Regions from separate parts of the Massilia sp. LXY-6 genome, predicted to be linked through region 2. Evidence: predicted binding sites of a transcription regulator. Region 2 holds the regulator's gene; the other holds the start of a gene.

Region 1 (14,715 bases), on a different contig from region 2:
GCCGCCGATCATCCAGTCATCCCAGGCCTTGCTGCGGTCCGCCGAGCACCAGATGTTCTTCGACTTCACGAACGAATCCTCGGACAGGATGTTGTACATAAAGGTGTAGATGGTCACGTTGTTCAGGTCCTTCAGCGCGGTCTGGCGCAGGCGCTTGCAGTAGCCGCAGTTCGGGTCTTCGAACACGGCGATCACGCGCTTGCCGTCGCCCTTGACCTGCTTGATGGCGTCCTTGAACGGCAGGTCCGAGAACTTGATCTTGTTGATGTCGTCGATGCGCTCGCGGGTCAGGTCGCGCGTGGTCTTGGCATCGTAGACGTGGCCGATGACCAGGTATTCGCCCTTCTTGTCGGTGTACAGGATGTCGCCGGCGACGCGCAGTTCGTACAGGCCGCCGTAGGGCGTTTCCTTGATCGATTCGATCTTGGCCCCGCCCAGGCGCGGCTCGATGTTCTTCTTGATGGTGGCCTCGACCGAATTCTGCGCGCCGACGCAGGACGTGATGAGGCCGGTCGCCAGCAGGACGGCGAGTTTGGTCTTGACCATGAACTTATTCCTTAAAAATTATTTACCCATCGCGTGGGCGATCAGTCTGCGCTTTACCAAGGGCAACTTATCCAGCAAGTTTAAGCCCAAATTGCGGATCACGCGTACGGGTTCGAGGTTGGCGCCGAACAAACGTTCGAGCCCATCGGTGGCTAGCTGCATGAGGAGGATGTCTTCCTTGCGCGCCCTGGCGTAGCGTGCCAGCACGCGCTCGTCGCCGATGCCGTGCTGCGCTTCGCGTTCGTTCACGATGCGCAGCAGGTCGACGATGTCGCCGAAACCGAGGTTCATGCCGTGCCCGGCCAGCGGATGCACGGCGTGGGCGGCGTCGCCGATCAGGGCCACGTGCGGCGCGACGATCGCATGCGGGCGCACCAGCGCCAGCGGGATCGCCTTCACCGCTTCCGGCTGCAGGGGCTTGAGCAGCCCGAGCTGCTTTTCGGAGTATTCGCCGAGGCGGATCGCCAGCTCGCCGAGCGACTCGTCCATGATGGTGTCGGCCAGGGTTTCCGGCGCCGACCAGACCAGCGACACTCGATTGCCCGGCAGCGGCAGCAAGGCGATGATGCCCTCCTTGCAAGTGAACCACTGGTGGGCGACGTTGTGGTGCGGCTTCTCGCAGGAGAAGTTGGCGACGATGGCGTGCTGGTGGTAGGAACGGTAGTCGATGCCGATGTCGCACTGGCCGCGCACCCAGGATTCACGGCCGTCGGCCCCGAGCAGCAGCTGGGCTTCGATCGGGGCCCCCTCTTCCAGTTCGACTTTCGCGCCGAGCGGGCTGCAGCTCAGCCTGCAGGCGCGGCCGCTGACGACGTCGACGTTCTGGGCGAAGCGCAGGGCCGCGTCCAGCGCACTGTTCAGGTTGCTGTCCTCGACGATCCAGGCCAGCGTGCCGGTATGGGCGCCGAAGGCGTCGAAGCCGAGCTGGCCGCCCTGCTCGCCATCGCCCTTGACGTCCATCGCGTCGACCGGCGCCACGCGCGTCATGTCGAGCGCTCCCCAGACCTTCAGCGAGGCCAGCAGCTTCTGCGCCGTGTGGTTGAGCGCGTACACGCGCACGTCCCACGGTTTGCCGCCACCGGAAGACGAGGATCCGGACGTCTCTTCCGCGCCCGGACGCGCGGGCGGCACCAGCAGGGTGACGCTGTGCCCGGCCTGGGAAAAGCCCAGGGCGGCGGTCTTGGCGATCGCGCCGTTGCCGACGATGCAGACGTCGCTACGGCGCCCGTCGGCACGATAGGGTGCGGAGGAAGAGGTCGGTGTAGTCATGGGGACATTATAGCCTCTTGCACTTGGGCGGCTCCGCCAGCCTGTGCCAGGTCCGCGGCCCGGTTCTTAAAAAATTGCCGCTCGGGACTTGCGGCCTTGAAAACCGCTGGCTATAATCATGCCTCTCTTGGCCTGGTAGCTCAGTTGGTAGAGCAGAGGATTGAAAATCCTTGTGTCGGTGGTTCGATTCCGCCCCGGGCCACCAAGAATTCAGAAGTACACCAAAAACGCTGCCTTCGGGTGGCGTTTTTTGTTTTTGACTCCTTATTTCACCTGGATACTGCCATGACAACGCTCCTCCCGCCCTGCCCTTCCTGCGGCTCCACGCTGACTTACGAGGACGGCTCCGGCAACTACGTCTGCCCGGAATGCGCGCATGAATGGCCGGTCAAGGCCGAGGCGGCCGCGGACGAAGCGGCGCGTGTATGGCGCGATGCCGCCGGCAACGTGCTGCAGGATGGCGATTCCGTCACCGTCATCAAGGACTTGAAACTGAAAGGCGGAGGCGGCGTGGTCAAGCAAGGCACCAAGGTCAAGAATATCCGCCTGGTCGACGGCGACCACGACATCGACTGCAAGATCGACGGTTTCGGTGCCATGAGCCTGAAATCGGAATTTGTACGGAAGAGCTGAACGCAGGAAGCAGGGATTGAGAATCCTTGGGTCGGTGGTGCGATTCCGCCACGGGCCACCAAGAATTCAGCAGCAAGCAAAGCGCCACCTTCGGGTGGCGTTTTTGTTTTCAGTCTCCGCATCCCCTTCCCGTCCTGTTCGGCTCGCTAGTGCGATCCGTACTTCGCATTTTCATGAATAAATTTTAATGTTTCTTACTATTAATTTTTGAGTAAGATAGTCTTGCATGGACACGAAGTTAAAACACATTAACCAAAATCGATAACGGAGACCGTAATGACACTGCGTAAAAAAGCGCTTGTACTTGTATGTTGCGCCGCCGCGCTTGCCTGCGCCAACCTGCACGCCAATGCCGCAACCGGCACGCAGGCGGGAACATCTTTCAAGCTTGAAGAAGCCACGATCGCAGACATCCACGCCGCAATGAAAGCGGGCAAAATCACTTCTGCGGAACTCGTCAGGCAGTACCTGGCGCGTATCGACGCCTATGACCAGAAAGGCCCGAAGCTCAACAGCATTATCCTGCTCAATCCGCAAGCAATGAGGGACGCGCAGGCGCTCGATGCGGAATTCAAGAAAACCCATCATTTGCGTCCGCTGCACGGCATTCCCGTCCTCTTGAAAGACAACGTCGAAACTGCCGGCCTGCAAACCACCGCCGGTTCGCTCAGCCTGAAAGGGTATGTCCCGCAGAACGATGCCTTCATTGCGAAGAAGCTCAAGGAGGCTGGCGCCGTGGTGATCGCCAAGACCAATCTGCATGAGTTCGCGGTTTGGGGCGAAACCGTCAGCTCGCTGGGCGGCCAGACCCTGAATCCCTACGACCTGACCCGCACTCCCGGCGGCTCGAGCGGCGGCACCGGCGCTGCTGTCGCCGCCAACTTCGGCACCGTGGGGATTGGCACCGATACCATCAACTCGATCCGTTCGCCGTCATCGGCAAACAGCTTGGTCGGCATCCGCCCGACAAAAGGCCTGGTCAGCATCGCCGGGATCGTCCCCTACTCCTATACCCAGGACGAGGCAGGCCCGATTACCCGTACCGTGACCGATGCCGCAAAAGTGCTGGATGTCGTTGCGGGCTACGATCCGAAAGACGCGGTCACGGCGGGCAGTGTCGGCAATCAGCCGAAGACTTACACGGCATTCCTGGACGCGAACGGCTTGAAAGGTGCGCGTATCGGCGTGCTGAAGAGCTTTTTTGGAAACGGGCCGGAGCATACCGAAACAAACAGGGTCATCGACCAGGCAATCGAATCCATGCGCAAGGCGGGTGCGACGATTGTCCCGATCGAAGAGCCGATCGACGCGAACGAACTGGTCAACAAAGTGAGTGTCCACCTGTACGATCTCGAAAAGGATCTCGACTCCTACCTGCGCACGCTGCCGGCTGACGTCGGGGTGCACTCCCTGAAAGAGATTATTGCTTCCGGCAAGTATCACAAGGGCATTGAGGCAAACATCAAGAATGCCGTTGCCCTGGATGCCAACAGCGTCGAATACAAGAGCCGGCTGATCGGCCGCACCGACCTGCAAACGAAAATCCTGAAGATCATGGCGGACAATAAGGTTGACGTTGTCATGTTCCCCCATCAGAAACGCCTGGTTGTTCCGGTGGGCGAAACGCAAGTGGAACGCAACGGTGTGCTGGGTGCAGTGAGCGGATTCCCTTCGATCGTCGTTCCGGCCGGTTTCTCGACACCCACGGCCACCGCCCCGGTCGGTGTGCCAGTTGGCATGGAAATGCTGGGCCGCCCCTATTCGGAACCAATGCTGATCAAGCTGGGCTACGGGTTTGAGCAACATACCCATGCCCGCAAAGTTCCGGCCTCCACCCCTGCTTTATAAATGATCGGTACGACAAAAACGCCACCCTCGGGTGGCGTTTTCGTATCAATCGTATCAATCGTATCAGTGGAAGAACAGGTAGAACAGAACCAGCACAATGGCGGGAACGCCGAGAATCCATGCCAGGAAATATTTGCCCATGATCGTGCTCCTTTCAAGGTTGTGCGATGAGTACGGTTCCATCATGCCTTGAGCGCATTCCATTGTCCGTACGCTAATACACAGTACGCACAAGCGGAAACGCGGAGGTTTTCGCACAGGACTACAATGGCCGGGCAGTTCAATACCGATTCGCGCACTGAAACATTCACTGGAGACTCCCATGAAATCAGTCAGCCTTGGTTCTGCAATCCTGCTCGCCCTGTTCTCCCTGTCCGCGCACGCGGCCGATCCACCGGTCAAGAAAATGAACGGCATGCTGGTCGACTCGAAAGGGATGACGGTCTACACCTTCGACAAGGACACCGCCAACAGCGGCAAGAGCGCCTGCACCGGCCCTTGCGCGACCAACTGGCCGCCCGTTCACGCCGACGGCGCCACGATGGCCGCCCCCTACTCGACCGTCACCCGCGACGACGGCAGCAAGCAGCTCGCTTACCACGGCAAGCCGCTGTACACCTTCGCCAAGGACAAGAAGCCGGGCGACAAGGCCGGCGACAAGGTGAAAGACGTGTGGCACGTCGTCACCGACTAGTGCTCGTGCTCGGCATGGCCGCTGCCCAGCCCCATGCCGAGCCCCGTCTCCATTCCTGAACCGCCGCCCGCACCGCCACCACCACCTCCCCCGCCGCCCTTGCCGGCTGCCGCCCCGCCCTTGCCGCGGGCACCACCTTATCAGCAACCCTCAATTATATTCGTACAAATATATCTAGGTCGGCAGTGCGTCTTGCCACTGTTCAGAAGATAAGAATTCTTAAGCGAAATACTTTTGGTTAGTCGAAAAATCTTACACAGTGTAGATGTTGAACATTGAGCGCTTATGCTAAGTGCTTGAATCCTTTTGACTTGTATTTACTGGCCCGTTTTATGCATCAGGATTAATCCGTAACACGTGCGTCCTTCCACTACACGTCATGACTCGAAAGGAATCGCCATGAAATCCCTTGCTTTGAAATCGGCACTCGCAGCAGTCATCCTGGCCGGCAGTGCGCCGGCCTTCGCTGGTTTGATCTATATGCCAGGCACGCAAACGACCGGCACCGGGCTGGGAGCGGTGAGCACCCTGGCCACAGTCCAGGACAATAACCGGCCTGGCGGTACGGATAACGGCACCGAATCCGGTTGCGTGACCTTCAATGGCTTCAAAAATGGCCAGCTCGACAAGCCACTCTATGACTGCCAGATGGGCCTGCAGGGCGGCGACAATACCGCCCTGAACCAGATGCAACTGGCCAACGAGGTGAAAGTGGCTTCCGCGGTCGGTTCGCTGCAGAACGCCGGCCAGCTGGCCATCGTGGTCAACGTCAGCGAAGGCGGTGCCAGCCCGGCGACGCTGACGGATCTTTACATGAGCCTGTACAACACCAGTATCGCGGATCCGACCAAGGCACAGATGAATTTTGCCTATACTGGCCCGGACCTCATGATGACCGACACGGGCGGCATCGGCCAGTCGGGCCAATACCTGTTCATCCTCGACCCGACCCAGGCCGCCGCGGCCGCCGCCTGGTGCCCGGTCCTGAGCCAATGCGTGATCGGCGGCGGCCTGCAGTTCGCCGCGGGAACCAACGATGCGACGCCGGACACCATGTATGTGACGTCGTATGTTTCGGGAACCCCGGTGCCCGAGCCGTTCTCGCTGGCCCTGGTCGGCGCCGGCCTGTTCGGCCTGGGCATGGTGCGCTCCCGTCGCCGCTAGCGCACCACCTGCAGCTTGACCTGCTTGCCGTCGCGATAGGTGTACAGCGTCAGCGCGGCGTCGTGCAAGTCGCCATTGGGATCGAAGGCGATATCGCCGGTGACCCCGTGGTACCGGATCTTTGCCAGCGCCGGCAGGAACTTCGCCGGGTCGGTCGAATTCGCCTGCTGCATGGCGCTGGCGAACACCATCGTGGCGTCATAGGCGTACGGCGCGTAGGTCTGCAGCGGCATCTTGTAGCGCTGGCGGTAACGCTCGGCGAAGGCGGCCGCCGCCGCCTCCTCCCCGGCGCCGCTGACCCCGCCCGCCACCACGCAGATCACCTTGCCGTTGCCGAGCGCATCCCCGGCAAGCTGGGGCAGCTTTTCCGAGCACACGCCGTCGCCCGAGACGAGTTTCGCGTCGATGCCGAGCGCCTTCATCTGCTTGAGCATCGGTCCGGCCACCGCATCCATCCCGCCATAGAAGATCACGTCCGGCTTATGCGCGCGGATCTGGGTCAGGATGGCGTTGAAGTCGGTCGCCTTGTCGCTGGTGAACTGGCGGCTGACCAGCTGCGCGCCACCCACCGCCTTCACCCCTTTCGTGAATTCGTCGGCCAGGCCCTGGCCGAACGCGGTGCGGTCGTCGATCACCGCGATCTTGTTCGCCTTCAGCGTCTTGATGGCATATGCCGCCAGCGTGCGCCCCACCAGGCTGTCGCTGGCGACCACGCGGAACGCCGTCTTGTAACCCTGGCGGGTGTACAGCGGCGTGGTCGCGGCCGGTGAAATCTGCGGAATTCCTGCGCTGTTGTAGATCTTCGAGGCCGGCACCGTGGTGCCCGAGTTCAGATGGCCGACCACCGCCACCACGCCGTTGTCGACCAGCTTCTGCGCCGCCGCCGTGCCCATCTTCGGGTCGGCGCCGTCATCCTCGGCCTGCAGCACGAACCGGACCTTTTTCCCGCCGATGACCGGGCCTTTCGCGTTCAGGTCGTCGATGGCCATGCGCGCCCCGTTCTCGATGTCCTTGCCCTGGTGGGCGCCGGTGCCCGACAGCGGCGAGACGCTGCCGATCCTGACCTCGGCCTGCGACTGGGCCTGCACGGAGGGCGCGGCCAGGGCCAGCAGGCAGGAGAGGATCGCGGCGGAACGGACGGGAAACGGTGGGCGCATGGCATTCCTTTCGATGGGATGATCGATTGTAATGCCTGCGGCGGTTCGCGCCATCGTCGGGATTTTTTACACCCCTGTCCGGCGCGGCGGGCGCCAGGCAGCCGGCACAAGATTTGCTAGCTCTACAGTACCAATAATCACATACTGGAGACAACGTGCACATCCATCGCGTCCTGCGCAGTTCCACCCTGGCCATCGTGACCGCCTTTTCGCTGGGGGCCGTGGCCGCGCCCGCCTCGGCAACGACTATCCTGTTCGTAGGCAACAGCTTCACCTACGGCGATCCGGCCGGCGGCGCCCCGCTGGTGAAGGATTACCGTCCCGCCACTGTGACCGACCTGAACGGCAGCCATATCGGCGGCGTCCCATCCCTGTTCAAGGCCTTCACGCTGCAGGCGGGCCTGAACTACGACGTCAGCCTGGAAACCGTGCCCGGCGTTGGCGTGGACTACCACTACAACAACAAGCTCGGCATCATCGCCAAGCCCTTCGACAAGGTATTGCTGCAGAGCTACAGCACCCTGGATGGCGCCCATCCCGGCGATCCGACGACCCTGATCAAGTATTCCGGCCTGCTCGCCCAGGCCTTCCACGACCAGAACCCGAACGTCGACGTGCTGCTGACCGCGACCTGGTCGCGCGCCGACCAGACTTATAAACCAAGCGGCGCCTGGTACGGCCAGCCGATCGACCGGATGGCCCTGGACGTGCGCGCCGGCTACGACAAGGCCGACCTGGCCTCCGACCTGATCGACGGCGTAATCCCGGTCGGCCAGGCCTGGAACCGCGCGATCGCCAGCGGCCTGGCCGACGCCAACCCGTACGACGGCAAGGTCACCGGGATCAACCTGTGGGCTCCCGATTCCTACCACGGCAGCGTGTACGGCTACTATCTCGAGGCGCTGACCATCTTCGGCGAAGTCACCGGGCTCGATCCACGTTCGCTGGGAACCGGTGAGTACGTCGCCCGGGACCTCGGCATCAGCCCGGAAATCGCCGGCTCGCTGCAGCAGTTGGCGGCGGCCCAGCTGGCGGCCGAGGTGCCAGAGCCGGGCATGGCGTGGATGTTCGCCGGCATGGGTGCGCTAATGCTGCTGGCCCGCCGCCGCAATTCGTGACTGGCAGTCACAAATCGCCGGCCGAGCCCAAAAAATACGCCATGTCGCGTTCGATGGCCGGCGGCAGCTCTTCCTTCAGCAGGTCGATCCAGGCCCGCGTCTTGGCATCCAGGAAGCGGCCGGACGGCAGCAGTGCGAAGATGCCGATCTCCGGCGAGCGCCACCCGGGCAGGATCTGGACCAGCCTGCCGCTGCGCAGGTCGTCGACGACGCTGTAGGCGGGCAGCAGGGCAACGCCCAGCCCGCTCAGCGCGCCGTCGAGCAGCACCTCGGCCGTATTCCCGACCAGCGGGCCTTGGGGATCGAGGGTCGCGCGTTCGTTCCCGCGGTCTAGCTGCCAGTTGGGGCTGAAGGAGGAGGTCACCAGGCGCAGGCAGGTATGCCGTCCCAGGTCGTGCGGATGTTCCGGTGTGCCGCGCCGCGCGAGGTAGTCGGGGGCCGCGCATAGCACCGAAAACATGCGGCCCAGCTTCAGCGCCACCAGGGCCGAATCGGGCAGGTACTGCGCCAGATAGATGCTGACGTCGATCCCTTCCGCCAGCAGGTCGGGCGGGCTCTGCGACGAGCTGTACTCGACGGTGACGCGGGCATTCGCCGCGCAATACGCGGACACCAGCGGCGCCACGTAGCGGTTGCCGAACGCGGTCATGCTCATCACGCGCAGGCGGCCCGAGGGTTCGCGCGCGCCGCCGCCGACTTCCCCTTCGGCCAGGGCGACCATGTCGAGGATGGCCTTGCAGTGCGCGGCATAGCGTTCGCCGGCTTCGGTGGCGGCAATGCGCCGGGTGCTACGGTGCAGCAGCTTGCTCTGCAGGCGGTTTTCGAGCAGGGTCACCAGACGCGAAACCTGCGCCTTCGACATGCCCATGTGCTCGGCGGCGGCCGTGAAGCTGCCGCCATCCATCACATGGACGAACGCGTTCATCGCATGCAGCAGTCCGTAATCGAGATCCTTGCGCATAGCGTGTCATGTTACCGCAGCGGTGGCCGCCACGTATCCGCTCAGTTGGTCTGGTAGAGCGGGTTGTCCGACACGTAAGCCGTCACCCGATGGTTCAGCACGCCCTGCGGCGCGATCAGCGCCAGGTCGAACGGGATCACATGCGCGCCGCCGTTCTGGAAGCTCCAGCTGAAGGAACGGTCGCCGACGACGAAGCGGACCGTCGAGCCGCCGGTGACATTGACGTAGCGGGTCGCATCGGTGATGACGATGACCTGGTCGACCGGGGCCTGGGCCGGCGCCGCATTGCCGCGGAACTCGGCCGGTTGGGAGACGGCCAGGGCGGAGGTGCTGGCAGCGGCCAGGGTCAGGGCGGTGAGGACGGGAAGAAGCAGCTTGGTGTTCATGATGATTTCCGATTCGATGTGTACGGCGCTGCCACGCGTCGCGTGTTGTTCTGGTGTGCCGCCTGGCGACGGCGGCACGTCAGTCGCTTTGTTGTGAGCGTTTTTCTGACAAGCAAATGATAATTGCTAGCATCGAAGCGAAAAATAGGGGTGGAGGGGATTGTTCGTTACGTAAGGCGTAACAATGAGCCCAAAGACGTCGTCCCCGCGGAGGTGGGACCCATGCTGAGCGTAGCCTGCCAACTCAATATGGATCCCCGCCTGCGCGGGGACGACGGTCACTTACCTGCGGCGGCGCTTTACCTGATCACCAGAAAATCACACGGTCTTCCGGCGCCAGATACATCTTGTCGCCCGGTTTGACGTCGAAGGCCTCGTAGTAGCCCGGGTGGTTGCGCAGGCTGCCGTTGACGCGGAACTCGGCCGGCGAGTGCGGATCCGACTTCACCTGGGCGACCAGGGCGGCGTCCCGGGCCTTGCCGCGGCGTGCCTGGGCCAGGCCCATGAAGATGCGCTGCTCGGCGGTGTAGCCGTCGATGACGGGCGCCGGCTTGCCCTTCAGCGAGATCTTGTAGGCGCGGCTGGCCATGATGGCGCCGGCGTTGTCGGCGATGTTCTCGCCCAGCGTCAGTTGGCCATTCAGGTTGTAGCCCTGCACCGGGCTATAGCTGCCGTACTGGGCGACCAGCACCTTGGCCTTGGCGGCGAATTTCTCACCGTCTTCCTTGGTCCACCAGTTGCGCAGGTTGCCGTCGCCGTCGTACTGCGAACCCGAGTCGTCGAAGGCGTGGCTCATCTCGTGGCCGATCGAGATGCCGACCGCGCCGTAGTTGATGGCCGGCTCGGCGTCCGCATCGTACAGCGGCGCCTGCAGGCGCGCGGCCGGGAACACGATTTCGTTCATCGTCGGGCTGTAGTAGGCGTTCACGGTCTGCGGGGTCATGCCCCATTCGCTGCGGTCGACCGGCTTGCCCAGCTTGTCGACGCCGCGCTGGTGCTCGAACTCGCGGGTACGCATCACGTTGCCGACCAGGTCGTCGCGGCGGATAGCCAGGGAAGAGTAATCGCGCCACTTGTCCGGATAGCCGATCTTCACCGAGATCCTGGCCAGCTTGGCCTGGGCCTGCTTCTTGGTCTCGGCGCTCATCCAGTCCAGGGTCTCGATCCGCTCCTGGTAGGCCAGCACGAAGTTGTGGACCATCTCCTCGACCTGCTTCTTGCGTTCGGCCGGGAAGTAGTGTTCCACGTAGACTTTGCCGACCACTTCGCCCAGGTCGCGGTTGACTTCGGCGATGGCGCGCTTTTCCAGCGGACGATTCACCTTGGTGCCGCTCAGCACGCCGCCGCGGAAGGCGAAGGCTTCGTCTTCGAAGGGCTGCGACAGGTAGGTCGCGTAGGCGCTGATCAGGCGGAAGCTGAAGTAGGACTTCCAGGTCTCGACCGGGGTCGCGGCGATGATCCTGTCGAGTCCCTGCAGATACGAGGGCTGACTGACGACGACCTCGCCCGCCCTGCCGACGCCGGTGTCCTTCAGGTAGGTGGTCCAGTCGAGGTTGGGGGCCAGCGTCTTCAGCTCGGCGACCTTCATCTTGTTGTAGCGCTTGACCGGGTCGCGGTTCTCGACGGCGCTCCACTGCACCTTGGCGATCTCGGTTTCCAGCGCGACGATGGCCTTGGCTTCAAGCGCGGCATCCTTGTGGCCGGCCAGGCTCAGCATCTTCTCGACGTGGACCAGGTACTTGGCGCGCGTGTCGGCCAACCTGGCCTCGTCCTGCAGGTAGAAGTCGCGGTTCGGCATGCCAAGGCCGGACTGCGAGATGCCGACGATGTAGCGGGTCGATTCCCGGGCGTCCTGGCGCACGCCCATGCTGACCGGCGAGCCGGCGCCGATGCGCTCGAAGCGGGCGGCCAGCGGGGCCAGCGACTTCTTGTCCTTCAGCGCGGCGATGCGTGCCAGCTCGCCCTTCAGCGGCGCCAGGCCGAGCGCGTTGCGGCGTTCCTGGTCCACGTAGCTGGTGTAGAAATCGCCCATCTTCCGGGTGTCCGAGCCGGCTTTCGCATGCTTGTCCCGGGCGGCCTGTTCGATCAGGGTGCGGATCTGCTGCTCGACCTTGTCGGCGGCGACATTGAAGGCGCCCCAGCTGGAACGGTCGTTGGGAATGTCGACGTCCTTCAGCCACTTGCCTTGCGAGTAGCGGAAGAAATCGTCCTGCGGGCGTACCGCGGCATCCAGCGCGCCGGTGTCGATGCCGGAACGGGCAGTGGCAGCCGCTGCGTTCTGTGCGGCCGAGGGTTCGGCCGAAGGGGCCCCCAGCGCCGGGTGGGCGGCGGGCGCGCCGGCGTGCGCAAGGCCGGCGAACAGGCCCGCGATGAGGGCGCTGCACAAGGTATGCTTCATTGATTTGTCTCCATGCGTGAATCGGGTCGTCGATCCTAGTTTAAACTTTGCCCGAGGCCAAGAGTTCATCATGCTTTTCGCCACAATTGCGCCCCTGAATTCGATGCATATGGCTGCGCATACAGTGGATGGGACGGCTTGATTTCCTGCTCGGTGTGCCCATATCGGACGATATTTTCTCGCCTGCTCCATGCCCGCCCTTCCCCGCCTGTTCCGCACCAGCGCCGCCCCTGCCGCGCTCCTGTTCTGCGCTGCGCTCGCCGCCGCGTACGCGCCGCCCGCGCGCGCGCGAGACGGCGCGCACGAAGGCGATGAGCTCGCCGCCCTGATCAATGCCTACCGTGCCGCGCCCGGCCTCTGCGCCGGCAGCGGCGCCGCACCCGCTGCGCCGCTGCAGCCCGAGGCGGCGCTGTCCAGGGTACGCATCGGCTTCGGCACTTTCCTGGAACCGGCCCTGAAGAAGGCCGGCTATGCCTCCGACCGTGCCGAGTCGATCTCGGTGACGGGCCCCCCGGACGCTCAGGCGGCGATGACGGTGCTGCGCGAAAAATACTGCGACAAGCTGCTGAGCGCCGAGTACTCGGCCGTCGGCACCGCGCGCCGCGGCAACGAATGGCAGGTCGTGCTCGCCCATCCGCTCGTGCTCCCGCCCCTGCCCGACCCGGCGCAGCTGCGCGGGGAGCTGCTGGCGCTGGTCAACGAGGCGCGCGCCACGCCGCGCACCTGCGGCGCCGAGGCCTTCGGCGCCGCTCCTCCCCTCACGTGGAACGAGACCCTGGCGCGTGCCGCCCTGGGCCACAGCCGCGACATGGCCGAGAAGCACTACTTCAATCACAAGGAGCCGGGCGGCAGCGACCCGCCCGCACGCGCCACGCAGGCCGGCTACCAGTGGAGCCGGATCAGCGAAAACATCGCCTCGGGCCAGCGCACGGTGGCGGAAGCCGTCGCCGGCTGGCTGGCCAGCCCCGGCCACTGCGCCAACATCATGAATCCGACCGTCACCGAGATGGGCGCGGCCTACGCCGTCAACCCGGCGAACGCGCACCGCACGCTCTACTGGACCCAGATGTTCGGCAGGCCGCGCTAAGGAGTCGATTGCCTGCGCCTATCGAGCTCATCGCGACAATTAAATAGCGCACTATCTAATTGTTCGCTATCATTCAAGCCATGCATTCAATTCAACCACGAGGAAAGGTAAGACGATGACCACCAAGCTCGACAAAGTCCTGTACACCGCAAAAGCGCACACCACCGGCGGCCGCGAAGGCCGTTCGGTCTCCAGCGACAAGCTGCTGGACGTGCGCCTGGCGCCGCCGGCCGAAATGGGCGGCAAGGGCGATGCGACCAATCCGGAACAGCTGTTCGCCGCCGGCTATTCGGCCTGCTTCATGGGCGCCATGAAATTCGTCGCCGGCCAGAAGAAAGTGGCCGTGCCGGCCGACGCCGCGGTCGACGCCAGCGTCTCGATCGGCCCGATACCGGCCGGCTTCGGCCTGGCCGTGGAACTGGCGGTCAGCCTGCCGGGCATGGACCGCGCCGCCGCCCAGGAACTGGTCGAAGCCGCCCACGGCGTCTGCCCGTACTCGAACGCCACCCGCGGCAATATCGACGTGACGCTGACGGTGGTTTAAGCGCCGACTACGTCGTTCCCGCCATTACCAAGCGTCGGTGTGGCGCGGACGACCTGTCGCCTATCAAGCCGCGGCGGGAAACGGCACGCGCTCGACCGCCCGCACCAGGGCATCGTAGCAATCCGGGTCGAGCGCCGTCCCCACGGTTTTCTTCATCATCTCGAGCGCCTGCGGGATCGGGATCGCGCCGCGATACGGCCGCGAAGCCGTGATCGCATCGAAGATATCGGCGGTGGTAATGATGCGCGTCTCGATGCGGATCTGCGCCGCCGCCAGGCCGCGTGGATAGCCGCTGCCGTCCAGGCGCTCGTGGTGGGCGCCGGCAATCGCCGCCAGCTCGCGAAAGGCGCCGATCCGTCCCAGGATGGTTTCCGTGAACTCGGCATGCCGCTTGACGGCGTCCCACTCGTCGCGGTCGAGCGCTCCCGCCTTGTCCAGCACACTGTTGCTGACGCCCAGCTTGCCGACGTCGTGCAGCAGCGCACCGCGCTTGAGCCAGCGCCGGCGCGCCATCGACAGTCCGAGCGCCTCGCCGATCATGTCCGTGTACAGCGCCACGCGCGCGCTGTGCCCGCTCGTGTAGGGGCTCTTGGCATCGACTACCTGGCCGAACGCCGTGGCGATATCGTCCAGGTAGTCCTCGTCCATGGCATGCTGCCGCCCCTCCCCGGCCGGCTGCAGCCCGGTCACGGCGGCGTCGATGCCGGCCCCGGCCAGGGTGGACCAGAATTCCTCCGCTTGCGCCGCCCGTTCGAAAGCCTGTACCAGGCGCGGATCGAACCATTGGCCGGAACGCGCCCGCGCTTCCTTCAGCGCGCCGGCGCGGCCGCTTTCGGTATGGAACACGTCGATCACCTGCGCCAGCAGGGCGATGCGCGCATACAGGGGAATCGCTTCGCCCGCAAGCTGC
Region 2 (14,715 bases):
CGCTGTCCGATCCCCGCCGTCGACCAGGCCAGCGGCGTGCCCGGCCCGGATCCGCTCGACATCCTGCAGACCTACCGCGCCAACCCGAAACTCGACGGCGCGGTCTGCCTGGGCATGAACTGCATCGTGTCGGCCGGGGCCGGCAGCCGGCTGCGCGTGGGCCAGGAACTGGCGGCAGAATTGGCCTTTTGACAACACTCGCGCAGTTTCGATTTGCAATACGGCAGAGTTGGCGTAATGTAAGGGCTAATTGCCGAAAGGAATGTCCATGCACGAGCAGCAGGGCGCCAGTGTGCGCGAACTGATGGCCGAGAACGCCGCACTGCGCAGGCAGCTCGCCAGCCTGATCGACCAGGCCGAAAGCAACCACGCGATCATGATGCGCCACCAGGCCTTCGACCTCGAGATCGTGGGTGCGGGCAGCTTCCAGGAGCTGGTCGCCACCATCTTCCGCCAGCTGCCGATCGTCTCGAACCTCGACATCGTGACCCTGTCGCTGGTCGACACCGGCGCCGACATCTTTACCGTGATGCACAAGCTGGGCGTGGACTTCGAGGTCCTGCCCAACCTGCTGTTCCATGAGTATCCCGGTGAGCTGGGCTTCGACATCGAACCCGGCCGCACGCCCAGGCCCCGCCTGCTGCCCTACCACCCGGTCAGCCATGCGGCGGCGTTCCCACATCCGCCCGCCGGACTGGCCAGCGTCGCGCTGGTGCCGCTGCTGCGCAACCGGCGCCTGATCGGCAGCCTGAACCTGGGCAGCCGCGACTTCAGCCGCTTCACGCCGCTGCTGGGCACCGACTTCGTCGAGCACATGGGGTCGATCATCGCGATCTGCCTCGAGAACGTGATCAGCAACGAGATGCTGAAGTACATCGGCCTGACCGATGCGCTGACCGGGGTCTACAACCGCCGCTACATGGACCGCCGCCTGGCCGAGGAAATCGCCAGGGCGCGCCGCCAGTCCTACCGCATCTCCTGCATGTACATCGACGTCGATCACTTCAAGCAGGTCAACGACAGCTACGGACACCAGGCCGGCGACGACGTGCTGCGCGAAGTCGCGGCGCGCATCAAGGCCGAGTTGCGCATGTCGGACGCGCTGGGCCGCTTCGGCGGCGAGGAGTTCGTGGCGCTGCTGATCGACGCCGACCTGGAGAGCGCCAGCCTGGTCGCGCACCGCATCCGCGCCAGCGTGGCCGACCGGCCCTTCCTGCTGGGCGACGGGCAGGGGCTGCCGGTGACGGTCTCGATCGGGGTCGCGGCCCTGGACGATTTCGAGCGCGAGCATGCGGCCGAGGAGGTGGCCTCGGCGCTGGTCGCGCAGGCCGACCAGGCGCTGTACCAGGCCAAGCAGAACGGCCGGAACCAGGTGGTTGCGGCGTAGGGCGGGACCACGTGCCCACCCTACCTCAATAAACGCCCCTCGGCACGGGTGACCGCCGTTCCCGTCCCGCGCAGCACCACCACGTCGCCGGCGCGCAGCTCGGTGTCCCCTTCCGGCTCGATGCGCTGAGTGCCGCGCCGGACCGCCGTCACCTCGGCGCCGATGTCATCCAGCTCGAGGTCGCCGATGCAGCGCCCGACCGCGCCGGCGTCCTCGTTCAGCATCACCGAGTGCAGGCGCACATAGCTGTGCTCCGGATCCTCGCTGATGTCGCTGGCGCCGTGGAAGAAGCCGCGCAGCGAGGCGTAGCGCTCGTCGCGCGCGGCCTGCACCCGGTGCACCACGCGCCGCAGCGGCACCCCCATCACCACCAGCGCGTGCGAGGCCAGCATCAGGCTCGATTCCAGCGCTTCCGGCACCACCTCGGTGGCGCCGGCCTTTTTCAGGACGTCGAGCTCGGTGTCGTCGTGGGCGCGTACGATCACCGGCAGTGCCGGCGCCAGCTCGTGCACCAGGTGCAGCACCTTGAGCGCCAGGCGGGTGTCGGCGAAGGTGATCACCAGGGCACTGGCGCGGTTGATGCCGGCCGCGATCAGGGCCTCCCTGCGCGAGCAGTCGCCGTAGGAGACGTTGGCGCCGGCCGCGCGCGCTTCCTGGACCCGTTCGGGATCGAGGTCGAGCGCATACCAGGGCAGTTTTTCTTCCGACAGCAGGGTGGCCAGGCTCTGGCCGCTGCGCCCGAAGCCGGCGATGATCACGTGCTTCTGCGCCGCCATCGTGTTTCTGGCGATCTGGGTCAGCTGCAGCGACTGCAGCATCCATTCGTTGGACGCCATCTTCATCACGATCTTGTCGCTGTGGGCGATCGCGAAGGGCGCGGCCAGCATCGACAGCACCATCGAGGCCAGCACCAGCTGGATCAGGAACGGGTCGATCAGCTTCGAGCCGGAGGCCAGGTTCAGCAGCACGAAGCCGAACTCGCCGGCCTGCGCCAGCGCCAGGCCGGTGCGCATCGCCACGCCGTCGGACGAGCCGAAGGCCTTCGCCAGCGCGGCGATCAGGGCGAACTTGAGCAGCACCGGCGCCACCAGCAGGAGCAGCACGATCCACCAGTTCCGCACCACCAGCTCCAGGTTGAGCAGCATACCGATGCTGATGAAGAACAGGCCGAGCAGCACGTCGCGGAAGGGCTTGATGTCCTCTTCCACCTGGTGCTTGTACTGGGTCTCGGAGATCAGCATGCCGGCCACGAAGGCCCCCAGGGCCATCGAGAGGCCGGCGCGCTCGGTGATCCAGGCCGCGCCCAGCGTCACCAGCAGCAGGTTCAGCATGAACAGCTCCTGCGAGCGGCGCTTGGCGACGATGGTGAACCACTTGCGCATCAGCTTCTGACCGAAGAACAACAGCAGCGCCAGCACGCCGGCGGCCTTCACCGCGGCCCAGGCCAGGTTCATCGCCAGCTCCTCGGCCGGCCGCGCCAGCGACGGAATCAGGATCAGCAGCGGCACCACGGCCAGGTCCTGGAACAGCAGGATCCCGATGATGCGCCGTCCGTGCTCGCTCTCGAGTTCGAGGCGTTCGGTGAGCAGCTTGGAGACGATCGCGGTGGAGGACATCGCCAGCGCGCCTCCCAGCGCCAGCGCGGCCTGCCAGCCGATGTTCAGCGGCGCCGGCAGCCGCGGGCTCAAGAGCGCGGCCAGCATCGTGACGAGGATGGTCAGCGTCACCTGGGCCAGGCCGAGCCCGAACACGATGCGCCGCATCGCCCTGAGCTGGGCCAGCGAGAATTCGAGGCCGATCGAGAACATCAGGAACACCACGCCGAATTCGGCCAGCGCGTGGGTAGTGGGGCCGTTGTCCGCCAGGTTCAAGGCATGCGGCCCGATCAGCACGCCGACCGCCAGGTAACCCAGCATCGGGGGCAGGTGGAGCATCCGGAACGCGACCACGCCAAGGACGGCGCTGCCCAGCAGGAGGAGGGTTAGTTCAAGGCCTGATGTCATGCGGGCTGCGGGCTATGTCCTGTAATATGTCTGCTCGGTTACATCTGGCAAGTTTTTTGCTTTCGCAATTCGGCTATACTTCCACCATGAGTGTAACCGATGAAAAAATAATGTTGACAAGTTTTGACGAGACCCAGGCGAAGCGCGCACTGGAGCTGGCACGCGAGACGCTGGACATCGAGGCTGAGGCCATGCGCAAGTTGAGCGCGCGCCTCGGGCAGGACGACAGCCTGCCGCGCGCAGTGGCGCTGATGCTGGCTTGCCGCGGCCGCGTGGTGGTCTCGGGAATCGGAAAATCGGGCCACATCGGCCGCAAGATCGCCGCTACCCTGGCTTCGACCGGCACGCCGGCCCTGTTCCTGCACCCGGCCGAAGCCGCGCACGGCGACCTGGGCATGGTGACCGCGCAGGACGTCCTGGTCGCGATCTCGTATTCCGGCGAAAGCGCCGAGCTGGCGGTCGTCATCCCGGCCGTCAAGCGCATGGGCGTGCCGGTGATCGCCATGACCGGCAAGCCGGGCTCGCGCCTGGCGCAGGTATCCGACGTCCACCTCGACGTCGCGGTCGAGAAGGAGGCCTGCCCGCTGAACCTGGCGCCGACCGCGTCCACCACCGTCACCCTGGCACTGGGCGACGCCCTCGCGGTGGCGCTGCTGGAACTGCGCGGCTTCAAGTCGGAAGATTTCGCCCTGTCGCACCCGGGCGGCGCCCTCGGCCGCCGCCTGCTGACCCATGTGCGCGACGTGATGCGCAGCGGCGACGCCGTGCCGAAGGTCAAGCTGGACGCGCCGCTGAGCAACGCCCTGCTGGAAATCTCGCAGAAGGGCATGGGCATGACCGCCATCGTCGACGACGCCGGCCGCCCGGTCGGCATGTTCACCGACGGCGACCTGCGCCGCCTGATCGAGAAGGTGCAGGACTTCAGCAAGGTGGTGATCGGCGACGTCATGCACGCGAATCCGCGCCGCGTCCATCCGGAGCAGCTGGCGGTCGACGCCGTCGCCGTGATGGAAGAGTTCCGGATCAACCAGATGCTGGTGACCGACGCCGACGACGTGCTGGTCGGCGCCCTGCACATCCACGACCTGACCCGCGCCAAGGTGATCTGATGACTCCGCTGGAACATGTGCAGCGCGCGGCCCGCGTGAAGGTCATGATCTTCGACGTCGACGGCGTCCTCACCGACGGCAGCCTGACCTATAACGCCGACGGCGAGATCACCAAGACCTTCTATGTGCTGGACGGCCTCGGCATCCAGCTGCTGAACCGCACCGGCGTGCAGACCGCGATCATCAGCGCGCGCAATTCGCCGATCGTCGTCAAGCGTGCGGCGGACCTCGGGATCACCCACGTATTCCAGGGCCAGCACGACAAGCGCCTCGCCTTCGCCGAGCTGCTTGCCAAGACCGGCGTGACGGCCGAGCAGTGCGGCTACATCGGCGACGACGTGATCGACCTGCCGCTGTTCACCCGCGTCGGCTTCGCCGTCACGGTGCCGAGCGGCCATCCGGAAGTGCAGTACCGCGCCCACTATGTCACCAAGAACCCGGGCGGACGCGGCGCCGTGCGCGAAGTCTGCGACATGGTGATGCGTGCCCAGGACACCTACGAACAGGCGCTGGCCCCGTATTTTGGATAATCCATCGCAAGCCATGGCGACCACCACCTACGTCAACAAGCGCACCGCGCATCGCTGGCGCCTGCTGGCCTTGATGCTGGCGGGCGTGTTCTTCGCCTTCGGCAGCTTCTGGCTGGTGCAGGTGATGCGCGGCGGCGGCGATGCGCACAACGTCAACGTGGGCAATGATCCCGACTACATCATCGACAACTTCAGCTTCGTGCGTATGTCGGAAACCGGCCAGCCGCGCTACGTGATCTCGGGCAACCGCCTGACCCACCGCCCGGCCGACAACACCTCGGTGATCGACAAGCCGGTCGTGCAGAGCATGAGCACCGACCATCCGCACATGACCATGACGGCGAACACCGCCAACGTCAACCAGGACCAGAACCAGATCGACCTGGTCGGCAACGTCGACATCTCGCGTCCGGGCAGCGCGACCTCGCAGCCGCTGCGCATCCGCACCGAAGCGCTGACCGTGCTGCCGGACGAGGAGATCTCGAAGACCGACAAGCCGATCGAGATGAAGCTCGGCGCCGCCTCGGCAACCGGGGTCGGCATGGTCGCCAACAACGCCACGCAACAGCTGACGCTCGGCGGGCGCGGCCGGATCATCTATCCGCCGCGTGCCGCACGCTGACAGGACAACCTGAAAGGATTCGCATCCAATGAAAAAAATATTCGCTGTCGCCGCGCTCCTGCTGGCAAGCCTCACCGCCACGGCCGAGCGGGCGGATTCCCTCAAGCAGGCCCAGATCGACTTCGACAACGGCCATATCGACGAGGCGACCCAGACCCGTATCCTGACCGGCAATGTCGTGCTGACGCGCGGCACGCTGCTGATTAAGTCGGACAAGGCCGTGATGAAGGAAACCCCCGAAGGCTACATGCTGCTGACGCTGACGGCCGCGCCGGGCAAGACCGCGAGCTTCCGCCAGAAGCGCGACGGCGGCCCCGACCTGTGGACCGAGGGCCAGGCCCAGCGCATCGAATACGACGAGCGCACCGAGGTGGTCAAGCTGTTCTCGAACGCGGTCGTCAAGCAGCTCGAAGGCAAGCGCATGACGAGCGAGGTGAACGGCCCGTTCATCTCCTACGACAACCGTACCGAGCAGGCGAACGTGCACAACGACGCCAGCGGCGCGAGCAAGGCAGGCGGCGGCCGCAGCACCATCATCATCGCGCCGCGCCGTGCCGTGCCGGCTGCGGCACAACCCGCGGGAGCAGCCAAGCAATGACGGATGTCCATGCAGAAGCCGGCGCCATCGCAGACGGCGCCATCGCAGGCGGCAGCACCCTGGTCGTCAAGGGACTGCAGAAAAGCTACGGCAAGCGCCTGGTGGTGCGCGACGTCTCGCTGCAGGTCGCCTGCGGCGAAGTGGTCGGCCTGCTCGGCCCGAACGGCGCCGGCAAGACCACCTCGTTCTACATGATCGTGGGCCTGGTGCCGGCCGATGCCGGTGCCATCGTCATCAACGGCACCGACATCACCAGCCTGCCGATCCACCGGCGCGCCATGCTGGGCCTGTCCTACCTGCCGCAGGAAGCTTCGGTGTTCCGCAAGCTGACGGTGGAAGAGAACATCCGCGCCGTGCTCGAACTGCAGCGCGAGAACGGCAAGCCGTTGAGCCGCGCCCGCATCGACGAGCGCCTCGACGAACTGCTGGCCGAGCTGCAGATCGAGAAGCTGCGCGAGAACCCGGCGCTGTCGCTGTCGGGCGGCGAACGGCGCCGCGTGGAGATCGCGCGCGCGCTGGCGACCGATCCGCGCTTCGTGCTGCTGGACGAGCCGTTCGCCGGTGTCGACCCGATCGCGGTGATCGAGATCCAGCGCATCGTGCGCTTCCTGAAGGAGCGCGGCATCGGCGTCCTGATCACCGACCACAACGTGCGCGAGACGCTCGGCATCTGCGACCGCGCCTACATCATCAACCAGGGCGCGGTGCTCGCATCGGGCCGGCCCGACGATATCATCGCCAACGAATCGGTCCGCCGCGTCTACCTGGGTGAACACTTCCGGATGTAGTCATGAAACAGACGCTGCAACTCAAGACATCACAGCACCTTGCGCTGACACCGCAACTCCAGCAGTCGATCCGCCTGCTGCAGCTGTCCACTCTCGAGCTGCACCAGGAGATCGAACAGGTCCTGGGCGACAACCCGCTGCTCGAGCGCCTCGACGATCCGCTCGACCGTTCCGTGCGCCTGCTGGCGGACGGCGCGATCAACAACGGTTCGTCGACCTCCACCACGCCTGACTCGCCGCCCTCGTCCAGCCAGGGAGAGGAGGGCGGCGGCGGCGGCGGCGAAGCCGAAGGCAGCGACGGCGACAACGGCGACTCCGGCGGCGCCGAGCGCGAGATGGACTGGGGTGAGCCGGGCCGCTCCGGCAGCGGCGGCGAGGAAGAGGACGGCCGCCCGCAGCTGGAAGCCAGCCCCGTCTCGCTGCGCGAACACCTGATGGAGCAGGTGCGCCTGACCTGCATCTCGCCGCGCGACTGCGCGCTGGTCGAGATCGTTGTCGACACCCTCGACGACAACGGCTACCTCGAGGAATCGCTGGACGAACTGCACGCGCGCCTGCCGGCCGAACTGGAAATCGAGTTCGACGAAGTGCGCACCGCCCTGTCGCTGGTGCAGAGCATGGACCCGCCCGGCGTGGGTGCGCGCAGCGCCGCCGAGTGCCTGGCACTGCAGATCCGCCGCATGCCCGGCGTGCCGATGGTGACGCGGCGCATGGCGCTGACCATCGTCGAACGCTACCTGACCTGGTTCGCGCAGCGCGAATTCAACAAGCTGAAGAAGGCCCTCGACTGCGACGACGAGGACCTGCGCGAAGCCCAGGTCGTGATCCGCCGGTGCAATCCGCATCCGGGCGCGGCCTTCGCGTCCGATGTCTCCGACTTCGTGGTGCCGGACGTGATCGTGCGCCGCGCGAAGGATGGCTGGAGCGTGCAGCTGAATCCCGACGTGATGCCGCGCCTGCGCGTGAACAGCCTGTACGCCGCCTTGATGAAGCAGGGGAAATCGGAGTCGCAGCTGGCGGCGCAGCTGCAGGAAGCGAAGTGGCTCATCAAGAACATGCGCCAGCGTTTCGACACCATCCTGCGGGTGGCGCAAGCCATTGTCGAGCGCCAACGGAACTTTTTCTCCCATGGCGCGGTTGCCATGCGGCCCCTTGTTTTACGTGAGATAGCTGATACACTAGGTCTACACGAGAGCACGATTTCTCGGGTGACAACTCAAAAATACATGCTGACGCCGCACGGCATGTTTGAGTTGAAGTACTTTTTCGGGAGTCACGTCGCGACCGAGGCAGGAGGTGAAGCATCCTCGACCGCGATCCGGGCCCTCATCGTACAACTCACAGGAGCAGAAGACCCTAAAAACCCTTTATCCGATAGCAAGATCGCGGAGATGCTAGGGGAACAGGGAATGGTTATCGCACGCCGCACGGTTGCGAAGTACCGTGAGGCGCTGAAGATCCCTCCCGTCAGCCTCCGCAAATCCCTGTAGCTATTTTTAGCAGCAAGCTCTTGCAATAACGCCGTCCGGCGCGCGACCTGCGCATGCCAGGCAGCGCATCTTCAAAGGAGTGTGTATGAATCTCACTATCAGCGGACATCATCTCGATGTAACCCCAGCAATCCGAGAATACGTACAGAACAAGCTCGAACGCATCACCCGCCATTTCGATCAAGTGATCGACTCCCACGTCATCCTCTGCATAGACAATCTCACCGAGAAAGAAAAACGCCAGAAGGCCGAGATCAACTTGCGCGTTGCCGGGAAAATCGTTCACGTTGCGAGTGCCGCACACGACCTGTACGCGGCAATCGACATGCTGATGGACCGACTCGACAGGCAAGTCCAGAAGTACAAGCAGATGCTCCAGGATCACAGTAGTACGCCGCTGAAACGCATGGCCAATGAAGGGGGAGAGGAAGAAGCTGCCGCTGCAGCGTGACGATTCCGCTGGCGCAGCACAGGTAAGGAAGGGCGCATTGGCGCCCTTTTCGTTGTTGGGCGCTAGAATGCCGTTTTCCTTTTCAATCAATAAAAAGAGACATGAGCGAATACGTGCAGACCCGGGTGGCGAACGGCACCGGCGTGATTACCCTGGACCGTCCCAAGGCCCTGAACTCGCTGTCGCTGGAGATGGTGCGCGCACTCACGGAAACCTTGCTGGCCTGGCGCGACGACGCGAACGTCGACGCCGTCGTCATCACGAGCAGCAGCGAGAAAGCCCTGTGCGCGGGCGGCGACATCCGCTTTTTCCACCAGGCCGGCCATGCCACGCCCATGGGCGGCAGTGCCTTGCTGGAAGACTTCTTTACCGAAGAATACGCGCTGAACCACCTGATCCATTTTTATCCGAAGCCCTATATCGCGCTGATGGATGGCGTGGTGATGGGCGGCGGCATGGGCATCGCCCAGGGCGGCCCGGAAACCGGCCTGCGCATCGCGACCGAGCGCACGAAGATGGCGATGCCCGAGGTGAACATCGGCCTGTTCCCGGACGTCGGCGGCAGCCACTTCCTGTCGCACGCGCCGGGCGCGCTCGGCGTGTACTTGGGCCTGACGGGCTTGACCATCGGTGCCGCCGATGCGCTCCATGTCGGCCTGGCCGACGTGTTCGTACCAAGCACCGAACTGGACGCCCTGCACGCGCTGATCGCGAAGACGCCGGGCGCGCAATTGGCGGCCGCGATCCGCGCCTTCGCGGCACCGTTCGCCCCGCAGGCGGGGGCCAGCGAACTGCAGGCCCAGCGCGCGCTGGTCGACCGGCACTTCGGCGCGGCGTCCGTGCAGGCGGTGATGTCGTCGCTGGAGGGCGACGACCATCCCTTCGCGCAGAAAGCCCTGGCGGCGATGCGCCAACGCTCGCCATTGATGATGTGCGTGACGCGCGAGATGCTGGTGCGCGGCGCCACGATGGACGTGGCCGGCTGCCTGCGCATGGAGCGCTCGCTGGTGCGCCGCAACTTCGAGCACGGCGAAGTGCTGGAAGGCGTGCGCGCCCTGGTGATCGACAAGGACAATGCGCCGACATGGAATCCGCCCACGCTCGATGCCGTCACGCCGGAGATGGTGGCGCGCTTCTTCGAGCCGGTGTGGCCGGCGTACGCGCATCCGCTGCGACACCTAGTATAAATACGGTAGTCCCCGCTTTCCGATGACGCAATGCATCATCCCTGCTATCTTTGCGGGTGATGTAATTTGCATAAAGAAATAAAGGAGGCGAAATGACAAATGATCACTTGATCGGTGTCGTAGGCGGCGGCCTGATGGGGGTAGGCATCGCGACGAAGTTCGCCCTGGCCGGCCATGCCACGCTGGTGGTGGAAGCCGACCCCGGCCGTGCTGCCGGCATCCCGGCCGTGGCGGCCGACATCCTGTCCCAGTTGATCGACGCCGGCCTCATCGACGCGCAGGCACGCGATGCCGCGCTCGCGCGCCTGCGCGTGACGAAGGATGCGGGCGAACTGGCCGGCGCGGCCATGGCGATCGAGGCGATTCCCGAAGTCCTCACGGCCAAGCACGCGCTGTATGCGCAGCTGGAAGCCATCATGGCCCCGCACGCCATCATCGCCAGCAATACCAGCGGCTTTCCGCCGGACGCGCTGTCCGAACACATGGCGGCGCCCGGGCGCTTCCTGGTCGCGCATTACTGGAACCCGCCGCACCTGATCCCGCTGGTGGAGGTGGTGCCGGGCAGCGCGACCGCACCCGAGGTGGTCGAGCGCTGCGTCGCGCTGCTGGCCGGTGCCAAAGCCGAGCCGGTCGTGCTGAAGGCCGCCATTCCCGGCTTCATCGGCAACCGCCTGCAATTCGCGGTACTGCGCGAGGCGCTGCACATCGTGCGTTCGGGTGCGGCCACGCCCGAGACCGTGGACGCCGTCATGAAAGCCTGCCTGGGGCGGCGCTACAGCATCATGGGCCCCTTCGAGAGCGCCGACCTGGGCGGCCTGCAGACCCTGATGGGCATCGGCGCCAACCTGATGCCGGAACTCGCCAAGGACGAGGACGTGCTCGAGCTGATGCGCGCCCACGTGGAGAAGGGCGAGCTGGGCGCCAGCACCGGCCAGGGTTTCTACAGCTGGGACGACGCCAGGCTCGAAGACCTGAAGGCGCGCCGCCTGCGCCAGCTCGCCGGCAAATGAATTCGTTGCCGCCTGCGCGGCATGAAGCAAGGAATGTCCCCTGCCCGAAGCTTCGGGCTGTGGGACATGCATCGATACGTCCGGACGGCAGCAACGCGTCCGGACGAGTACAACAATAATGGAGTCTGATTTGTCGTTTCTGATTGTCCTGGCCGCACTGGCCTTCCTGATGGTTGCCGCCTACCGCGGCTATAGCGTCATCCTGTTCGCACCGATCGCCGCGCTCGGCGCGGTCCTGTTCACCGACCCGTCCGCCGTGGCGCCGGTGTTTACCGGCATCTTCATGGAAAAGATGGTCGGCTTCGTCAAGCTCTACTTCCCCGTCTTCATGCTCGGCGCCGTGTTCGGCAAGGTGATCGAGATGTCCGGCTTTTCGAAGTCCATCGTGCAGGCCGCGATCCGCTACATCGGCCGCTCGCGCGCGAACGCCGTGATCGTCGCCGTGTGTGCGCTGCTGACCTATGGCGGCGTGTCGCTGTTCGTGGTGGTGTTCGCGGTGTATCCGTTCGCGGCCGAGCTCTACCGGCAAAGCAATATCCCGAAGCGCCTGATGCCGGGCGCGATCGCGCTGGGCGCCTTCTCGTTCACCATGGATTCGCTGCCGGGCACCCCGCAGATCCAGAACATCATTCCGACCACCTTCTTCAAGACCACCGGCTGGGCCGCGCCGGCGCTCGGCACCATCGGCTCGCTGTTCATCATCGTGGTCGGCCTGTCCTACCTGGAGTGGCGCCGCCGCGCCGCGATGGCCAAGGGTGAAGGCTACGGCAGCTCGCTCGCCAACGAGCCGCAGGAGACGTCCGGCGAAGCGCTGCCGAATCCGCTCATCGCGGTGCTGCCGCTGGTGCTGGTGGGCGTCGCCAATTTCGTGTTCACCAAGATGATCCCGGTCTGGTACGGCGGCGACGCCTACACGGTGCCGTCCGACGTCCTGCCCGGCGTGCACACCCCGGTGACGGCGACGATCAAGACCGTGCTGGCGATCTGGTCGGTCGAAGCCGCGCTGCTGCTCGGCATCCTGCTGGTGGTCGCGACCGCGTTCCGAAGCGTCAGCCGGCGTTTCGCGGCGGGCTCGAAAGAGGCCGTCGGCGGCGCCCTGCTGGCGGCGATGAACACCGCGTCCGAATACGGCTTCGGCGGCGTGATCGCCGCGCTGCCGGGCTTCATCGTCGTGAGCGATGCATTGAAAGGGATTCCGAATCCGCTGGTGAATGCCGCGGTGTCGGTCAGCTCGCTGGCCGGCATCACCGGTTCGGCCTCGGGCGGCATGAGCATTGCGCTGGCCGCCATGTCCGACCTGTTCATCAAGGGCGCGGAAGCGGCCCACATTCCGATGGAAGTGCTGCACCGGGTGGTCGCGATGGCCAGCGGCGGCATGGACACCCTGCCGCACAACGGCGCCGTCATCACCCTGCTGGCGGTGACCGGACTGACCCACCGCGAGTCCTACCGCGAGATCTTCGCCGTCACGGTCATCAAGACCCTGGCGGTGTTCTTCGTGATCGGGGTGTATTACGCGACTGGGTTGGTGTAAGCACCTACGTCGCCCCCGCGCAGGCGGGGGCCCATGCTCATACGTTAGCCGGAACGACGATCATACGTTAGCGGTACCTTGGCAAACGCTTCAGTGCTGCTCGCGATGCCGGACGACCACCCGTTCAGTATCGCCGAAGTAGGCCGCCAGCCGTTCCGCCATGTAGACCGAACGGTGCTGGCCGCCCGTGCAGCCGACCGCCACCGTCAGGTAGCTGCGGTTGTCGGTCTTGAACGAGGGCAGCCATTTCGCCACGAAGGCGCGGATGTCGGCCAGCATCTCGGCGGCCTGGGGCTGGGCGTCGAGGAAGGCGATGACGGGCGCGTCCTTGCCGGTCAGCGGACGCAGCGTCAGGTCGTAGTAGGGGTTCGGCACGGCGCGCACGTCGAACACGAAGTCGGCGTCGAGCGGCACGCCGTGCTTGAAGGCGAACGATTCGAAATACAGGGTCAGCCGCGCGTATTCGACCTCGGCCAGTTCCTTGACCCAGGCGCGCAGCTTGTTCGCCGACAGTTCCGAGGTGTCGATCACGTGGCCCAGCTTCTCGATCGGCCCCAGGCGCTCGCGCTCTTCCAGGATACATTCGATCAATGTGCGGCGCGCAGCCGGGTTTTCGCCCGGACGCAGCTCGTGCGACAGCGGATGGCTGCGGCGGGTTTCGGAAAAGCGCGCCACCAGCGAGTGGGTGCTGGCGGTCAGGTACATCACCTTCACCTCATGGCCCTGCTCGCGCAGCGAACGCACCGTGGCCGGCAGTTCGACCAGCGACTCGGCGCTGCGCGCGTCGACCGCGATGGCGACGCATTTGCTGTCGCCATTGATCGTGTCCACCAGCGAAGGCAGCAGGGGAGGTGGCAGATTGTCGACGCAGTAATAGCCTGCGTCTTCGAGGACATTGAGGGCAACCGATTTACCGGAGCCCGAGATACCGGTGATGAGAACGATGCGCATACGCTGATGATACCGCAACAATGTGTGACTTTGTTGCACCTCTTGGCCGGCGCTCGCGCTTAATCGCCGCTCATCGCCTGGCGTTGACGCTCCATGAACTCCTGCAGCGTGTCGATGCCGCGCAGCTGCAGGATGGTATTGCGTACCGCGGCTTCGAGCAGCACCGCGATGTTGCGGCCGGCCGCGACGGGGATCACGACCTTGCGGATCGGCAGGCCGAGCACGTCCTCGGTCGGGAAGTGGAAGGGTAATCGCTCGACTTCCTCGTCCAGCGCACCGCGCTTGACTAGGTGGACGATCAGCTTCAGCCGCATCTTGCGGCGCACGGCGGTCTCGCCGAAGATCGCCTTGATGTCGAGCAGGCCCAGGCCGCGTACTTCGAGCAGGTTCTGCAGCAGCGGCGGGCAGCGGCCTTCGATCATGTTCGGGGCGATGCGCGAGAACTCTACCGCATCGTCGGCCACCAGGCCGTGCGAGCGCGAGATCAGTTCCAGGCCCAGTTCGCTTTTACCGAGGCCGGAATCGCCGGTGATCAGGACCCCCACGCCCAGCACGTCCATGAACACACCGTGCATGATCACGCGCTGCGCCAGTTTCTTGGATAAATAGACGCGCAGGAAGTCGATCACCTGGGCCGCCGGCAAGGGGGTCGAGAACAGCGGGATGTTCTGCTCGTCGCAAATGGCGAGGATGTCCGGCGGCGTGTCCAGGCCCTGGGCGATGATCAGGGCCGGCGGGCCGCCCGCGATCATCTCGCCGATCATGTGGCTGCGCGAACCGGTTTTCAGGCGCTGGTAGTAATTCAGTTCCTGGTGCCCGAACACCTGGATGCGGCCCGGGTGGATCAGGTTCAGGTGGCCGACCTGGTCGGCGGCCGAGACCGCGTCGCCCGAGATCAGGCGCTCGCCGCCGGGGAAACCTGCGAACCAGCCGAGTTGCAGGCTGTCGCGATTGTCGTCGTACAGCCTTTGGATGGTCAGCGGAGTCTGGAGCATGAAATTTTCGGTAAATTCAACCCAGGGCCTGCAGGCTCGGTTGCCAGTTGATGATGCGCT

What was found. The regulator sigma-54, encoded in region 2, starts transcription at its own class of promoters, with help from an activator protein. The targets are predictions, from matches to a motif close to TGGCANGNAANCTGCTTT.
Region 1: a site for sigma-54 is predicted at 5,312-5,329, ahead of ACI48D_RS22390 (PEP-CTERM sorting domain-containing protein). Genes of this name have one in related genera too.

The regions. Positions count from the first base shown of each region.
Region 1 covers NZ_JBKFGF010000056.1:18,345-33,059, forward strand. The annotation lists gene ACI48D_RS22355 (DsbC family protein) at 1-546, opposite strand, end outside; gene ACI48D_RS22360 (FAD-dependent monooxygenase) at 565-1,815, opposite strand; tRNA gene ACI48D_RS22365 (tRNA-Phe) at 1,945-2,020, shown strand; gene ACI48D_RS22370 (zinc ribbon domain-containing protein YjdM) at 2,101-2,448, shown strand; tRNA gene ACI48D_RS22375 (tRNA-Leu) at 2,443-2,509, shown strand; gene ACI48D_RS22380 (amidase family protein) at 2,725-4,296, shown strand; gene ACI48D_RS22385 (COG4315 family predicted lipoprotein) at 4,619-4,990, shown strand; gene ACI48D_RS22390 (PEP-CTERM sorting domain-containing protein) at 5,390-6,154, shown strand; gene ACI48D_RS22395 (branched-chain amino acid ABC transporter substrate-binding protein) at 6,151-7,311, opposite strand; gene ACI48D_RS22400 (PEP-CTERM sorting domain-containing protein) at 7,467-8,429, shown strand; gene ACI48D_RS22405 (LysR family transcriptional regulator) at 8,437-9,390, opposite strand; gene ACI48D_RS22410 (CzcE family metal-binding protein) at 9,432-9,776, opposite strand; gene ACI48D_RS22415 (M13 family metallopeptidase) at 10,084-12,174, opposite strand; gene ACI48D_RS22420 (CAP domain-containing protein) at 12,365-13,261, shown strand; gene ACI48D_RS22425 (organic hydroperoxide resistance protein) at 13,377-13,805, shown strand; gene ACI48D_RS22430 (HD-GYP domain-containing protein) at 13,869-14,715, opposite strand, start outside.
Region 2 covers NZ_JBKFGF010000021.1:120,030-134,744, forward strand. The annotation lists gene ACI48D_RS10935 (MOSC domain-containing protein) at 1-192, shown strand, start outside; gene ACI48D_RS10940 (diguanylate cyclase) at 269-1,387, shown strand; gene ACI48D_RS10945 (monovalent cation:proton antiporter-2 (CPA2) family protein) at 1,408-3,390, opposite strand; gene ACI48D_RS10950 (KpsF/GutQ family sugar-phosphate isomerase) at 3,501-4,499, shown strand; gene ACI48D_RS10955 (KdsC family phosphatase) at 4,499-5,029, shown strand; gene lptC (LPS export ABC transporter periplasmic protein LptC) at 5,043-5,651, shown strand; gene lptA (lipopolysaccharide transport periplasmic protein LptA) at 5,680-6,249, shown strand; gene lptB (LPS export ABC transporter ATP-binding protein) at 6,246-7,037, shown strand; gene ACI48D_RS10975 (RNA polymerase factor sigma-54) at 7,040-8,527, shown strand; gene hpf (ribosome hibernation-promoting factor, HPF/YfiA family) at 8,613-8,978, shown strand; gene ACI48D_RS10985 (enoyl-CoA hydratase/isomerase family protein) at 9,080-10,165, shown strand; gene ACI48D_RS10990 (3-hydroxyacyl-CoA dehydrogenase family protein) at 10,258-11,175, shown strand; gene ACI48D_RS10995 (GntP family permease) at 11,306-12,709, shown strand; gene rapZ (RNase adapter RapZ) at 12,800-13,660, opposite strand; gene hprK (HPr(Ser) kinase/phosphatase) at 13,720-14,655, opposite strand; gene ACI48D_RS11010 (PTS sugar transporter subunit IIA) at 14,672-14,715, opposite strand, start outside.